DNA from 4 places in the Actinoplanes sp. L3-i22 genome. Region 4 is predicted to be linked to each of the others. Evidence: riboswitches for the same ligand, from Rfam matches in the RefSeq annotation. Region 4 holds a riboswitch; each other region holds the start of a gene.
The links. A riboswitch is a leader RNA that binds a small molecule or an ion and turns the genes downstream of it on or off. The one in region 4 is predicted to bind cyclic di-AMP.

Region 1 (3,200 bases), 3.4 Mb from region 4:
ATCCTCGATGAGAACACCGGCATCGATGGGCGCGGAATCCACAGCTCGGAGACGGTCGCCGAGTGGCAGGAGCCCGGCGATCGGGCCGGCTGGGCCGCCGAGGACTGGCAGCCCGAGCCGGAGGTCGTCGCCCACGCCGCGCTCGGCCCGTGGGAGGCCGTGCTCGCCCGGGTCGGCCGCCACGCGCAGCTCGGCGTCCGGCGCGACGGCGCCCGGCCGGCCTGGCACGGCCTGAGCAAGTCCCCCGGCGACATGAACCGCGGCATGGTCGGCGCCACCCTGCTCGCGCCGCACCGGCTCGCCGACGTCACCGCGGTGACCCGGGGCGAGGAGTTCACCGGCGTGCAGGTCCAGGGCGCCCGCCGGGTGCAGCAGCTGGTCGTCCCGCGGATCGTCGAGCATCCGCCGGGGGAGGAGATGGAGCCCGCCGAGGCCCGGCAGGCGGTCGGCGCCCCGGCCGCGCAGGCCCCGGCCGCGCCGCTCGACCTGCCCGAGGAGCTGACCGCCGAGCTGCTGCGGCGGTTGCGCCGCCGGCCCGCCGAGGTGGTCCGGATCGCGGTCGGGCTGCGGGTCGCCGAGACCTGGGAGCTCGCCGACGGCTTCCAGGTGCCGATCCTCTACGACGTGGCGCCGGGAATCCGGCAGGGGTACGTCGTCGACGACGTCACCGGCGTCGCGCACAGCACCCTGCAGGCCTGCCGCAACCACCACCTGGCCGGCCGGCTGGACTGGTGCACGCACTGCCTGCGCTCGACCTGCCCGGCCTGCCCGGAGGCGGTCCGCCCGTGCCGGCTGTGCCAGGGCGCGGCCTGCGGCGACTGCGTCGTCACCGAGGACGGCCGCTGCCGCGCGTGCGCTGCCCTGACCAAGGTCGGCATGTTCGCCCGCGCGAAGTACGGCGTCTCTGCGGGCGGCAAGGCCTGGCACGGCGAGTCCGCGAACGTTCAGGTCACGGTCCGCCGGCAGGGCAACTGGTGGACGCTGGAGCGCTGGGACCGCAACGGCCGGGTCACCGTTCAGCTGGATCCGGGGATCAGCCGGTACCTCGGATGACCCGGCCGCGCCGGATCAGAGCTTGATCCGCTGACCGGGATAGATCCGGTTCGGCGAGCTCAGCACCTTCTTGTTGACCTTGTAGAGCGTGCGCCAGCCGCCCTTGACGTGGTAGCGCGCGGCGATCTTGGCGAGCGTGTCGCCGGACTTGACGACGTAGGTCTTCCCGTTCGACTTCGTGGACTTCTTGGTGGTCTTCTTCTTCGCCGGCGAGGAGATCTTCACGCCGGCCTTCTTGCCGCACACCGGCCACGGGCTCAGGCCCCGCTTGGCGTACAACTTCTTCGCGATCGCGATCTGCTCGGCCTTGGTGGCCTTGTCCGCGGTCTTCGCGTACTTCCCGCCGCCGTTCGCCGTCCACGTGCTGCGGCTGAACTGCAGGCCGCCGTAATACCCGTTACCGGTGTTGATGTGCCACCTGCCGCCGGACTCGCACTGCGCGAGCTTGTCCCAATTGACACTTGCGGCGCTGGCCGGGGCCGCCGGGGCGAGGATGACTCCGCCCGCGAGAATCAGGCCGAGGGCAGCAAGGCGCGTTCGTCTACCGATCCGAGACATGGGTTTTCTCCTCGACGCCTGCGAGGTGAGCTGTCGGGTTCGGGCAGAGTGGCCCGGCCGCGTCACACGCGGCTTCACCCCGAGGCGCGAGCTCCAACATCGCGCCGGAAGTGGGTCCCCCGCTCCTGCCTTTCGATTCGTGTCCGTGGATCGGCGGCAGGATTCGGCGGACCGTCCACAGTGCCCGCCATCGCGGGACGACCGACGGTAACCACACCGGCGGCCCATCGACCAAGTTTTTCGCCCCGGATAGTGACGCTCTTCACGCTATTCGACCGATTTGATCTTGTTCGTGCCGGATAAAACCCAAAAAACAACGGCATTTGCTTGGGTACGACGACAAGCGCGCCCGAGTCAGCCGCATACCCGCCGTGATCGCCCGGGTACCCGGGCACCGAAGGCCAGGGCAAGTCCCGGGCTCGATCAGTCGGACCGGCGGGCCAGTATTTGCGCCATGCGAACCTTCGATGTGGTGGTGATCGCCCCCGGCGTTCCGCGCGGCACCGCCCGTTTCCGCGGGATCTGAGCCATGCACTATCGGCTGGAGCTGATCGCGGTGCCGGTGACCGATATCGATCGGGCCAAGCGGTTCTACAACCAGCTCGGCTGGCGCGAGGACCTCGACTACGTGTGCGGCCCGGACTACCGGGTGGTGCAGTTCACCCCGCCCGGCTCGCCCTGCTCGATCGCGTTCGGGACCGGGATCGGCACCGCCGCGCCCGGCTCGATGGAGAACGTGCACCTGATCGTCCGCGACATCGAGGAGGCCCGCGCCGAGCTGACCGGCCGGGGCGTGCGGGTCAGTGAGATCTTCCACGACGCGGACGGCGTGTTCCACCATGCGGGCACCGAGAAGCGGGTACCGGGCCTGTATCCAGGGCGTTTGTCCTACGGGTCGTTCGCCTCGTTCACCGATCCGGACGGCAACGGCTATCTGCTGCAGGAGGTCACCGAACGGGCGCCAGGTACGCTCCCAGCGTGCTGAGCTCAGTCGGACTCCGAGGCCGGTCCCGCGAACGTGACCAGCTCGAACGCTTGATCCGCGACGTCCGATCGGGCCAGAGCCGGGTCCTGGTCCTGCGCGGCGAGGCCGGCACCGGCAAGTCCGCGCTGCTCGACTACCTGGTCGGGCAGGCCCCGGCCACCCGGGTCGTCCGTGCCGCCGGCGTCGAGCCGGAGACCGAGCTGGCCTACTCCGCGCTGCAGCAGCTGGTCGCGCCGCTGCTGCCGTACCTGGACCGGCTCCCCGAGCCGCAGCGGGTCGCGCTCTCCACCGCGTTCGGCCTCAGCGCCGGCCAACCGCCCGAAGCGCTGCTGATCGGCCTGGCCGTGCTCGGCCTGCTCGCCGAGGCCGCCGTCGACCAGCCGCTCGTCGTGGTCGTCGACGACGCGCAGTGGCTGGACCGGATGTCCGAGGTGATCCTGACCTTCGTGGCCCGCCGGCTCGACGCCGAATCCGTCGCCCTGGTCTTCGCGGCCCGCACCCCGGCCGACGACACCCTGCTCACCGGCCTGCCCGAACTGCTCGTCGAAGGCCTGCCGGAAGCCGACGCCCGGGCGCTGCTGGACACCGTACTGCCCGGCCTGGT
Region 2 (3,200 bases), 3.8 Mb from region 4:
CCCACTCTACTCCACTTCCCTCCACCTGCAACCCGAAAGCGAGTGCTCGCGAGCTGTTTTCGCGGACGTAATCCCAGTTCACAGGGGGTGGCTCGAAGTGGAGGGCGCGAGCATGATCCACGAGGTCCGGTTTCCGACATCCGGCGCACGAGGTTCGATAAGTCCCGCGCAAACCGGCCGAAAACCCCCTGGTGGAGGGATTCACCCGCGGGTGGGGAGGAAAGTGGAGCGCCGCGAGGGAGGAAAGTGGAGCCCACGAGCGGCGACTGTGGAGCGCGCAATCCCTCCACAAACACCCCCCAGCCGCGCCGCCGCCCTCGGCTCGACCGCGGCGGCGCCGCCGGCTCTGCGGCGGCTCCTGGCGGTGACCGCCCGCACCGCCGGCAGCGTGATCGAGGCCGCCGGCTGCGGCAAAGACCTGCTGGCGCTCAGGCCCATTCCCGCGCCGCGAGGCAGCCCTCAACGCCGGCCGAGACCGGCGGCCGGCGATCAGGGCTGCTTTCGGCGGCGCGAGGCAGCCCCACCCGCCCGGCCGGGCGGGTGGGAACGCCAGTGGGGCGCGACCCCGGGTTCGGGTCGCGCCCCACTGGCGTTGTCCCTTATTTACTTGGTGCTGTCCGCCGAATACGTCCGGCGAGACCTCCAGCAGCCAGGCCCCGCCCGCCGTCAACCACCCGGCGGATCACTGCCCGGCGTCAGCCGTCACGGCGGCGAACCGCCGCCCGGCAGGCGCGCCGAGCGGATCGACCCCGATCAGGCGGCGACCAGACGACGTACGACGTAGTTGCTGCCGTAGATCTTGTGCTTGCCGACCCGGGCGCCGGTGTGCGGCGAGTCGTACATGTACCCACCACCGGCGTAGATGCCCGCGTGGTACCCGTACGACCCCGACCGGAAGATGATCAGGTCGCCGACCTTCTTGCTCGACTTGCTGACCGCCTTGCCGTACTTCTGCTGGCTGTTCGCCTTGTGCGGCAGCGACTTGCCGGCCGCCTTCTTGTAGACGTACTTGGTGAACCCGGAGCAGTCGAAGCGCTTGGGCCCGGCGGCGGCGAACTTGTACAGCGCGCCGGTGTGCGACTTCGCCTCGGCCAGCACCTTCGCGCCGCTGGCCTTGATCGACACCTTCTTGCGGATGCTCGTGAACTGCGTGTACCCGGACCCGGTGAAGACGGTCCGGATGTAGATCGCCGACTTCGGCTTGGACGTGAGCGTGACCGTCCCGGTCTTGGACGTGTCGGTGTCCAGGTTCGCCCACTTGCCGTTGCGGTACCCCTGCAGGCGAACGGTGCCCTTGGCGATCTTCCCGGTACGTGGGTCGATGACCTTGGCGGTGACCTTGAGAGTCGAACCCCAGGCGAGGTTCAGGGTGTTGACCCGGTAGGTCAACGTGGGCTTCACCGCAGCCGACTCGGCGGCGGTGGTCGCGGTTTGCGCGGTGGGTGTCGTCGCCGCGGACGCGGGTGACGAAGCCATCAGCTGGCCGGCGCAGAGGCAGAACCCCAGAGAAAGTGCCGCGGTGGTGGCACCGGACATGCGACGGCTGCGGCTCGCGCGGTGGCGGCCCGAACGGTGTTCGTGCACGGTCAGGTTTTCCCTCCGGCACGCCTGCGAGGTTAGCTGTCGGGTTCGGGCGGGAAGGCTTGCCCGGCCACCGTGTGGTGGCTTCACCCCAAGGTCCTGCCTCCGCGTCGTCGGGTGGGACGGCGCGGCGCGGACCGGGTATTGGTTCCCCCGTCCCTGCCCCCTGATGCCTTAGTCAGCGTTTCTGTTCGTGCAGGTGGTCGCGTCCACCGGTCCGGGGCAGGGCTCGGCGTGAACCGGTTGAGCGCGAACCGGCGAGCGGATGCCGCCGGTGAATCTTTGGTACCCGACTTCGCCCATGAACGTTAGACGCCGTCTCGTCACTGTGCGTAGTTGGCACACTGGCCCCTGTCCAGTTTGTTACCTCCGCGAGACAAATGTCATCGCGCTTCGTAGTCGACCGCACACGCACTGTCGATCACCCCCAGTGAACCAGAACACACAAAAACTCAGGTGGTAACCCGTTCGTGATCGCGGAACGTCAACCATCGGCGCAAACGTGGTAACCCGTTCGGACTACCCGGCCTGGTCCGGTGATCCAGGCCTTCCGGCAACTCGACGTAACCCTCGGGTCCGGTACCCTCGCTGGCGTGACGGACGGGAAGATGCCTCTACGGGCCATTGTCGCGACCACCGCGTCGAAGACGGCGGCCGCGCTCTCCAGGGCCGCGGGACGCGGCGACGGGTCGGTGATCGGCGGCTGGATCGGTCTCAAGATCGATCCGGACCTCCTGGCCCACCTGGCGTCCGGCCGTGCCGTGGCGCTCGTGTCCGGCACCAACGGCAAGACCACCACGACCCGGCTCACCGCGGCCGCGCTCGGCGTGCTCGGCCGGGTCGCCACCAACGGGTACGGCGCGAACATGCCCACCGGGCACACCTCGGCGCTGGCGAAGGAGGGGCACACCCCGTTCGCGGTGCTGGAGACCGACGAGCACTACCTGCCCCAGGTGATCCAGGCCACCCGGCCCAAGGTGGTCGCGCTGCTCAACCTCTCCCGGGACCAGCTGGACCGGGCGAAGGAGGTGGCGATGATGGCGCAGCTGTGGAAGACCGCGCTCGCCGGCCACCCCGAGATCAAGGTGGTGGCGAACGCGGACGACCCGATGGTCGTCTGGGCGGCCAGCTCCAGCCCGCAGAGCACCTGGTTCAGTGCCGGCCAGCGCTGGCACGACGACTCGTTCGTCTGCCCGGAGAGCGGGCACCCGATCGAGCGGGCCAACGGCGACTGGTGGTGCACCGGCTGCCCGCTCCGCCGCCCGGCCCCGCAGTGGGTGGTCGAGGAGGACGGCGTCATCGACCCGCGCGGCGACTGGCACCTGGTCAAGCTGCAGCTCCCCGGCAAGGTCAACCTGGGTAACGCGGCCACCGCGCTCGCGGTCGCCGGCGAGTTCGGGGTTCGCCCGATCGAGGCGCTGCCCCGCCTCTCCCGGGTCACCTCGATCGCCGGGCGGTACGCGCAGGTCGACCGGGACGGCCGCAACATCCGCCTGCTCCTGGCGAAGAACCCGGCGAGCTGGCTCGAGGCGTTCGACATGGCCGACCAGGCGCCGACCCTGCTCTCGATCAACGCGCGGGACCCCGACGGTCTGGACACCTCCTGGCTGTGGGACGTC
Region 3 (3,200 bases), 4.4 Mb from region 4:
CCCGCTCATGATTCCAGGAGTGATTGTGACCTGGGTCACAGCCAAACCCGCACTACTCGGCCTTTTCCTTCGCTACGGAGTAGGCCATCTGCAGGAAGTCCGAGACGGCCGTGGCGGTCAGCACGGTCGCCACCAGCCGGGTCAGCCGCGGCGCCAGCACCAGCCCGCCGGTCAGCCCGGTGGCCACCCAGAGGGCCAGGCAGAACGGGCAGGTGATCAGCTCGCCGATGCCGTGCTTGAGGCTGCTGCCGGAGTCCCGGACCTCCTCGTTGAGCTCGGCGGCCCCGGCCGGCTCGGTGTAGCGGGTGAACGGCGCCCGCAGCGGGCTGGTCACCGAGTCCTTGGCGATCAACCGGCTGAGCTTGTGGGTGGCGAGCGACAGCAGCGCCACGTCGGCGAGGGCAGGGCGCTCCGGGACCGGGCGGCCGGTGAGTCTGGCGGCGGCGGCCAGGCTCGCCGCGAGCGCGCCGAACGCGCCCATGGCGGCCAGGTACCCGCCCAGCGGCCGGTGCTCGTGCGGTGCGTAGGCCCGGGCCACCTCGGCGGCCTTCTGCGGCAAGCTGGTCATGGGTGGGGGTCCCTTCGATGTCCGGTGTGTTGACGCTTGCCCCTGCGGGCGATCAGCAAACCCGCCGGTAGTCTCGTGGGCATGAGAGGGCTGTGGACGCCGGCATGGATCGCCCGGCATCTCCTGGCGCTGGTGCTGACCGCGGGCTGCCTGGGGCTGGGCTGGTGGCAGTTCAGCCGGGCGACCGGGGGCAACTCGCTCAGCTGGGGCTACATGTTCGAGTGGCCGGTCTTCGCCGGCTTCGTGGTGTTCATCTGGATCCGCGAGATCCAGCTGTTCCGCCGCGGGCCCGCACCGGCCCCCGCCGAGCCCGCCGAGGAGCCCGTCGTGGCCCCGGCGCGCGAGCCCGGCGCCCCGATCACCCTGGGCCGCCCGGTCCGGGTCGCCGTGCGCCCGGCCGAGGCCGCCGCCACCGACCCGGAGTTGGACGCCTACAACGACTACCTGGCCTGGCTGGCCGAGCACCCCGGAGCCCGCCCCGCCGACTACCGCACCGCCACAAGCTAGAAGGAGACCCCCACCGTGCAGGGCGCCCTCACCCGTTACCGGATCATCGCCTGGATCGTCGGCGTGTTCCTGGTCGTTCTCGTGCTGGTCGGCATGCCGCTGAAGTACATCGGCGACAACGACACGGTGGTCGCGGTGATCGGACCGCTGCACGGCTTCCTCTACATGATCTATCTGCTCCTCACCTTCGACCTGTCCCGGCGCGCCCGGTGGCCGTTCGGCCGGATGGTCCTGGTGATGCTGGCCGGCACCATCCCGTTCTTCTCGTTCTGGGCGGAACGAAAGGTCACTCGCAGTTGGGTGGCGAATACGGCGCTCGAGCCGGCCCTGAACGAATAGATGAAATAACGCACAGCGCGGGCCGAATAACAGCCGGTTATCGGGATTAAGTTCACAATCACGACTATTGGCAAAATTCACCCGCCAAGGACTTGATTTTGTTTTCTACCCCGATAAGTTGATGCGGTTGGTTCGGTCAGCAGCCACAAATCCTCCGGTGGCGCCGGCCAACGCCGCCGAATCCTGGGCGGCGCCGGCCCAACCCCCGGGCCGCGTCGCTCGCCGAGCCGGGGAACCACTATCCCGGGGCGAATCCGCGCGACGCGCGGTAGGGCGCTCTTCCGAGCCCGAGCCCGTCAGCTAACCCGGTAGGCGGCCAGAAGCGGAAGAAAGGCCCCTGACCAGTGCCACACCCCCGAATCAGGCTCCGGGCGCTGGTGGTCGCGCTGACCGCGCTGGCGATCACCACGTCGGGAGCTACGGCCGCACACGCGGCCCCGTCCAAGGCCGAGCTGAAGAAGCAGATCGAGACTGCTCAGCAGAAGCTCGAGGACATCACCGAGGACTACAACCAGAGCACCATCGCCCAGAAGAAGACCGCGGCCGACATCGTGAAGCTGAACGCTTCGCTGAAGCCGGCCGAGCAGGCGAAGAACGCGGCCACCGTGCGGCTGCAGCAGATCGCCACCTCGTCGTACATGACGGGGCGGGTCGGTCCGGCGGAGATCATGCTCAGCAGCAACCAGAGCGATCTCCTGGACCGGATGAGCTATCTCGAGCAGCTCAGCCGGTCGAACCAGGCGGACATCGACAACTTCGCGCAGACCTCCCAGACCTTCGCCGATCGGCAGGCGGCCCTTAAGGCTCAGCAGAGCAAGCAGGCCGTGCAGACCAAAGAGCTGAGCGCGCAGAAGACCAAGTACAAGAAAGACCTCGAGAAGCTGTACGACATGCGTACGGAGGTCTACGGCAGCCCGACCGAGAGCACCGGTTCGTGGACCGGGGCGATCCCCAAGGTCTCCGGCGACGCGGGTGCGGCGGTCACCTTCGCGTACAAGCAGATCGGCAAGCCGTACGGGTTCGGCGACGCCGGTCCCGGTTCCTACGACTGCTCCGGCCTGACCATGGCCGCCTGGGCCGCCGCGGGCCATTCGCTGCCGCACAGCTCGACCGGTCAGCGGACCGCCAGCGGGGTGGCCTACTTCAAGGCCTCGAACAGCGAGTTCACACCGGCGGCAGGTGACCTGGTGTTCTACAGCGGGCACGTGGCGCTCTACGTCGGTAGCGGCATGATCATCGACGCGCCGCACGCCGGCGCGGACGTGTCCCGCCGTTCGGTCAACATCATGACCATCGTGGGCTACGGCCGGATGGCCTGACCTCGCGACACCCCTGGAACAGCAAGAAGGCCGGTGCCCCTCGCGGGGTGCCGGCCTTCTTTTTCGTTGTCAGACGGTCGGTCAGGCGGCCTGCAGGCCCTCGGCCCGGGCCAGCTCACGCAGCCGGCCGAGCGCCTGGATCTCCAGCTGACGGATCCGCTCCCGGCTGAGCGAGAAGCGCGAGGCCACCTCGGTCAGCGAGTGCTCCCGGCCGTCCTCCAGGCCGTACCGCGCCCGCATGATGCCGGCCGAGCGGTCGTCCAGGTGGTTCAGCAGGCCCTCGATGCGCTGGCGCTCCAGTGCGCTCAGCACGATCTCCTCGGGCGACGGCGCGTCGCTGTCGGCGACCAGGTCACCGAGGTTGGTGTCGCCGTCGTCGCCGACCGGAGTGTCCAGGGAGACGGTGTCCTGAGCCCAGCGGGTGAGCTCGTTGACCCGCTCCACGGTCACGCCCAGGGCCGCCGCGA
Region 4 (3,200 bases):
CACCCAGGCCTTCCGGCGTTCGCCGGCCGTCCGGGATGCCGCCGGCAGCCGGTCGGCGCAGCCCGCCGGCAGGTAGCCTCGGCCAGGTGTTCTCACCTCAAGGGCCGTCACTGCGGGAACTGTGTGTCCAGGCGCTGTCCTCGGTCGAACGCGGCTACGACTTCCTGGCTCCGAAGTTCGACCACACGCCGTTCCGTACCCCGGACCCGGTCCTGGAGGCGAGCGTCCGGGCGCTGGCCGAGTTCGGGCCGTTCGACCGGGGGCTGGACGTCTGCTGCGGCACCGGCGCCGGGCTGACCGCCCTCGACCGGCTGTGCCGGGAGCGGATCACCGGCGTCGACTTCAGCGCCGGGATGCTCGGCGAGGCGCGCGCCGCGGTCCCGTCCGCCACGCTGGTGCGGGCCGACGTGCGGGCGCTGCCGTTCACCGCCGGCTTCGACCTGGCGGTGACGTTCGGGGCGCTCGGGCACTTCCTGCCCTCGGAGCGGCCGGCGCTGTTCGAGGGGGTGTACCGCGCGCTGCGGCCCGGCGGGCTGTTCGGCGTCGCGCTCGGCGAGCTGCCCGCGCGGACCACCCGGGCCTACTGGACGAGTCTCGGGTTCGACCTGGCCATGGTGGTCCGCAATACCGTGGTGGCGCCGTCCTTCGTCATGTACTACCGCACCACCACGGTCCCGACCGTCCGGCGGGACCTGCGGGCGGCCGGGTTCACCGTGGAGACCGTCGACCTCACCGTCGAGGCCGACGATCTGCGGTTCGCCCTGCTGCTCGGCCGGAAGCCGGAGTAGCGGTCAGGTCAGGCGCCGGACCACGTAGTTGCTGGTCCAGATCTTCTGCTTGGTGATGGTCTTGCCGGCCCGCGGCGCCGCCCACATCTGGCCGCCGCCGGCGTAGATGCCGGCGTGGAAGCCGTACGAGCCGTTGCGCAGGATGATCAGGTCACCGGGCCGGGCCGCGGACCTGCTGACCGCCCGGCCGTACCGCTGCTGCAGGTCTGCCTTGTGCGGCAGGCTCTTCCCGGTGGTCTTCCGGTAGACGTACATGGTGAAGCCGGAGCAGTCGAAGCGGTTCGGCCCGGACGCCCCGAACAGGTAGGGCTTGCCGCGGTGCCGGGCCGCCTCGGTGACGACCCGGAGCCCGGCCAGTTGCGACCTGGCGGCCACGGTCCGGCCGGTCGTGGGCAGGGCCCGGGTGACCGCGACGGCCGCCGGGGCGGCGACGGCGGTCTGCGGGACGCCGAGCCCGCCGGTGAGCAGGCCGAAGCCCACGGACAGGGCGATCGTGTGGAAGGTACGAACGTGCACGGTGACTCGGTCCCTCCGGCACGCCTGCGAGGTTAGCTGTCGGGTTCGGGCGGGAAGGATTGCCCGGCCGCGATGGCGGCTTCACCCCGAGGTCCGCTTCCGGACCGATGTGTGGTTCCCCCGTCCCCGCCCCCGAATGCCTGATGACTGGTCAGTGCGGTTCGTGCGGCCGGATCGGGGCAGGGCTCGGCGTGATCCGGATCGACACGAGCGGTGAGCCGTTGCCCGCCGCTCCTCCTTGATAGCCCGCCCTCCGGCGCCGTCCCTTATGTAGCGACGGTCACCCTGAGTGACGACAAGGCCAAACGGTGTCCGATTTGCACGGGAGACGCGAACTATGCGGAATCGCTCCGCTCATGGACGGTCACGCAGGGCCGTTGTCGATCTGTGAAGCGGGACACTCCGGGAGCCGACCCGTAAGGATGACCCGGCCGCTCACCCGCGGAGTCCGGTGAGGCGGCTGAGCGCGGCGAAACCGTCCTCGGTGCCGGGCCAGTTCCGGCGGACGGCGTCCAGCCCGGCGCGGCGCACGGTGGAGCGCAGCACGGCGACCACGATGATCGCGTCGTCGGCGTAGCCGAGCACCGGGATGAAGTCCGGGATCAGGTCGAACGGGATCGCCAGGTAGGCGAGCAGCAGGCCGAGCCGGATCCGGACCCCGCGCGGCAGGGTCCGGTCGCCGGCCAGGCGGGTCAGCAGTCGCAGCAGGTCGGGCAGCAGCCGGAGCGCCTCGGTGAGCTGCGCCTTCCCGGGTTTGGCGACCAGCAGGGCGACCAGCGCCGCGAGCCACACGACCAGCAGAGCCACGCCGACGCTGATCAGCGTCTGCCACCACCACGCCATGGTCATCCGTCCTTCCGGGTCCACATAGACTGCGCCGCATGAGAATCGGTGTGCTCGGAGCGGCCCGGATCGCGCCGGCCGCGCTCATCCGGCCCGCTCGGCTGGTGGACGGTGTCGAGGTCGCCGCGATCGCGGCCCGGGACCGTGGCCGGGCCGCCGAGTTCGCCACCGAGCACCGTATCCCGGTGGTCCACGACAGCTACGCCGAACTGCTGGCCGATCCGACATTGCACGCGGTCTACGTCCCGCTGCCGAACGGGCGGCACGCGCGGTGGATCCTGGCCGCGCTGGAGGCGGGCAAGCACGTGCTGGCCGAGAAGCCGCTGACCGCGAACGCGGCGCAGGCCCGCGAGGTACAGGCCGCCGCCGAGCGGACCGGCCTGGTCGTGATGGAGGCGTTCCACTATCGCTATCACCCGCTCGCGGCGCGGATGAGGGCGATCGCGCACGGCGGCGAGCTGGGGCGGATCCGCAGCGTCGAGACGTCGATGTGCTTCCCGCTGCCGAAGTTCGACGACATCCGGTACGACTACGACCTGGCCGGCGGGGCGCTGATGGACGCCGGCTGCTACGCCGTGCACTGCCTGCGCCTGCTGTCGCCCGGCGAGCCGAAGGTCGTCGCCGCCCGGGCGCTGACCACCCGGCGCGACCCGCGGGTCGACCGGGCGATGACCGCCGACTTCGAGCTGGGCGACGGCGCCCGGGGCCGGATCCGCGCCTCGCTGTGGTCGTCGGCGCTGTTCAGCCTGCGGGCCAAGGTGGTCGGCGAGCACGGCGAGATGGTGGTCGACAACTATGCGATGCCGCACGTGTTCCACCGGTTCCGGGTGGCGTCCGACGGGCAGAAGCGGGGCGAGCGGATCGACGGCTCCACGACGTACGTCCATCAGTTGAAAGCCTTTGACGAAGCGACCCGGAACCGGTCGGCGAACCTCACGCCGCCGCAGGATTCCGTCGTCACCATGTCGCTGATCGACGACATCTACCGGGCGGCGGGCCTTCCGATCCGGGAGTGAGCACGCGTTATCGTTGCGGAGAGGTCTCCACTAACGC

Region 1: linked by a shared signal. The riboswitch ahead of L3i22_RS54470 (transglycosylase family protein) and the one ahead of L3i22_RS25335 (C40 family peptidase) in region 4 are both predicted to bind cyclic di-AMP.
Region 2: linked by a shared signal. The riboswitch ahead of L3i22_RS08515 (C40 family peptidase) and the one ahead of L3i22_RS25335 (C40 family peptidase) in region 4 are both predicted to bind cyclic di-AMP.
Region 3: linked by a shared signal. The riboswitch ahead of L3i22_RS05810 (NlpC/P60 family protein) and the one ahead of L3i22_RS25335 (C40 family peptidase) in region 4 are both predicted to bind cyclic di-AMP.

What each region holds. Positions count from the first base shown of each region.
Region 1 is NZ_AP024745.1:9,049,303-9,052,502, reverse strand. Features, by position in the region: gene L3i22_RS40680 (hypothetical protein) at 1-1,053, shown strand, start outside; gene L3i22_RS54470 (transglycosylase family protein) at 1,069-1,611, opposite strand; cyclic di-AMP (ydaO/yuaA leader) riboswitch at 1,612-1,790, opposite strand; gene L3i22_RS40670 (VOC family protein) at 2,141-2,596, shown strand; gene L3i22_RS40665 (LuxR family transcriptional regulator) at 2,590-3,200, shown strand, end outside.
Region 2 is NZ_AP024745.1:1,845,175-1,848,374, reverse strand. Features, by position in the region: gene L3i22_RS08515 (C40 family peptidase) at 754-1,536, opposite strand; cyclic di-AMP (ydaO/yuaA leader) riboswitch at 1,591-1,775, opposite strand; gene L3i22_RS08510 (Mur ligase family protein) at 2,190-3,200, shown strand, end outside.
Region 3 is NZ_AP024745.1:1,258,186-1,261,385, reverse strand. Features, by position in the region: gene L3i22_RS05825 (DUF1360 domain-containing protein) at 53-568, opposite strand; gene L3i22_RS05820 (hypothetical protein) at 650-1,075, shown strand; gene L3i22_RS05815 (DUF3817 domain-containing protein) at 1,091-1,414, shown strand; cyclic di-AMP (ydaO/yuaA leader) riboswitch at 1,613-1,744, shown strand; gene L3i22_RS05810 (NlpC/P60 family protein) at 1,759-2,733, shown strand; gene L3i22_RS05805 (RNA polymerase sigma factor RpoD/SigA) at 2,815-3,200, opposite strand, start outside.
Region 4 is NZ_AP024745.1:5,687,752-5,690,951, forward strand. Features, by position in the region: gene L3i22_RS25325 (MAB_1171c family putative transporter) at 1-76, shown strand, start outside; gene L3i22_RS25330 (class I SAM-dependent methyltransferase) at 87-788, shown strand; gene L3i22_RS25335 (C40 family peptidase) at 792-1,304, opposite strand; cyclic di-AMP (ydaO/yuaA leader) riboswitch at 1,311-1,460, opposite strand; gene L3i22_RS25340 (YkvA family protein) at 1,740-2,153, opposite strand; gene L3i22_RS25345 (Gfo/Idh/MocA family protein) at 2,186-3,163, shown strand.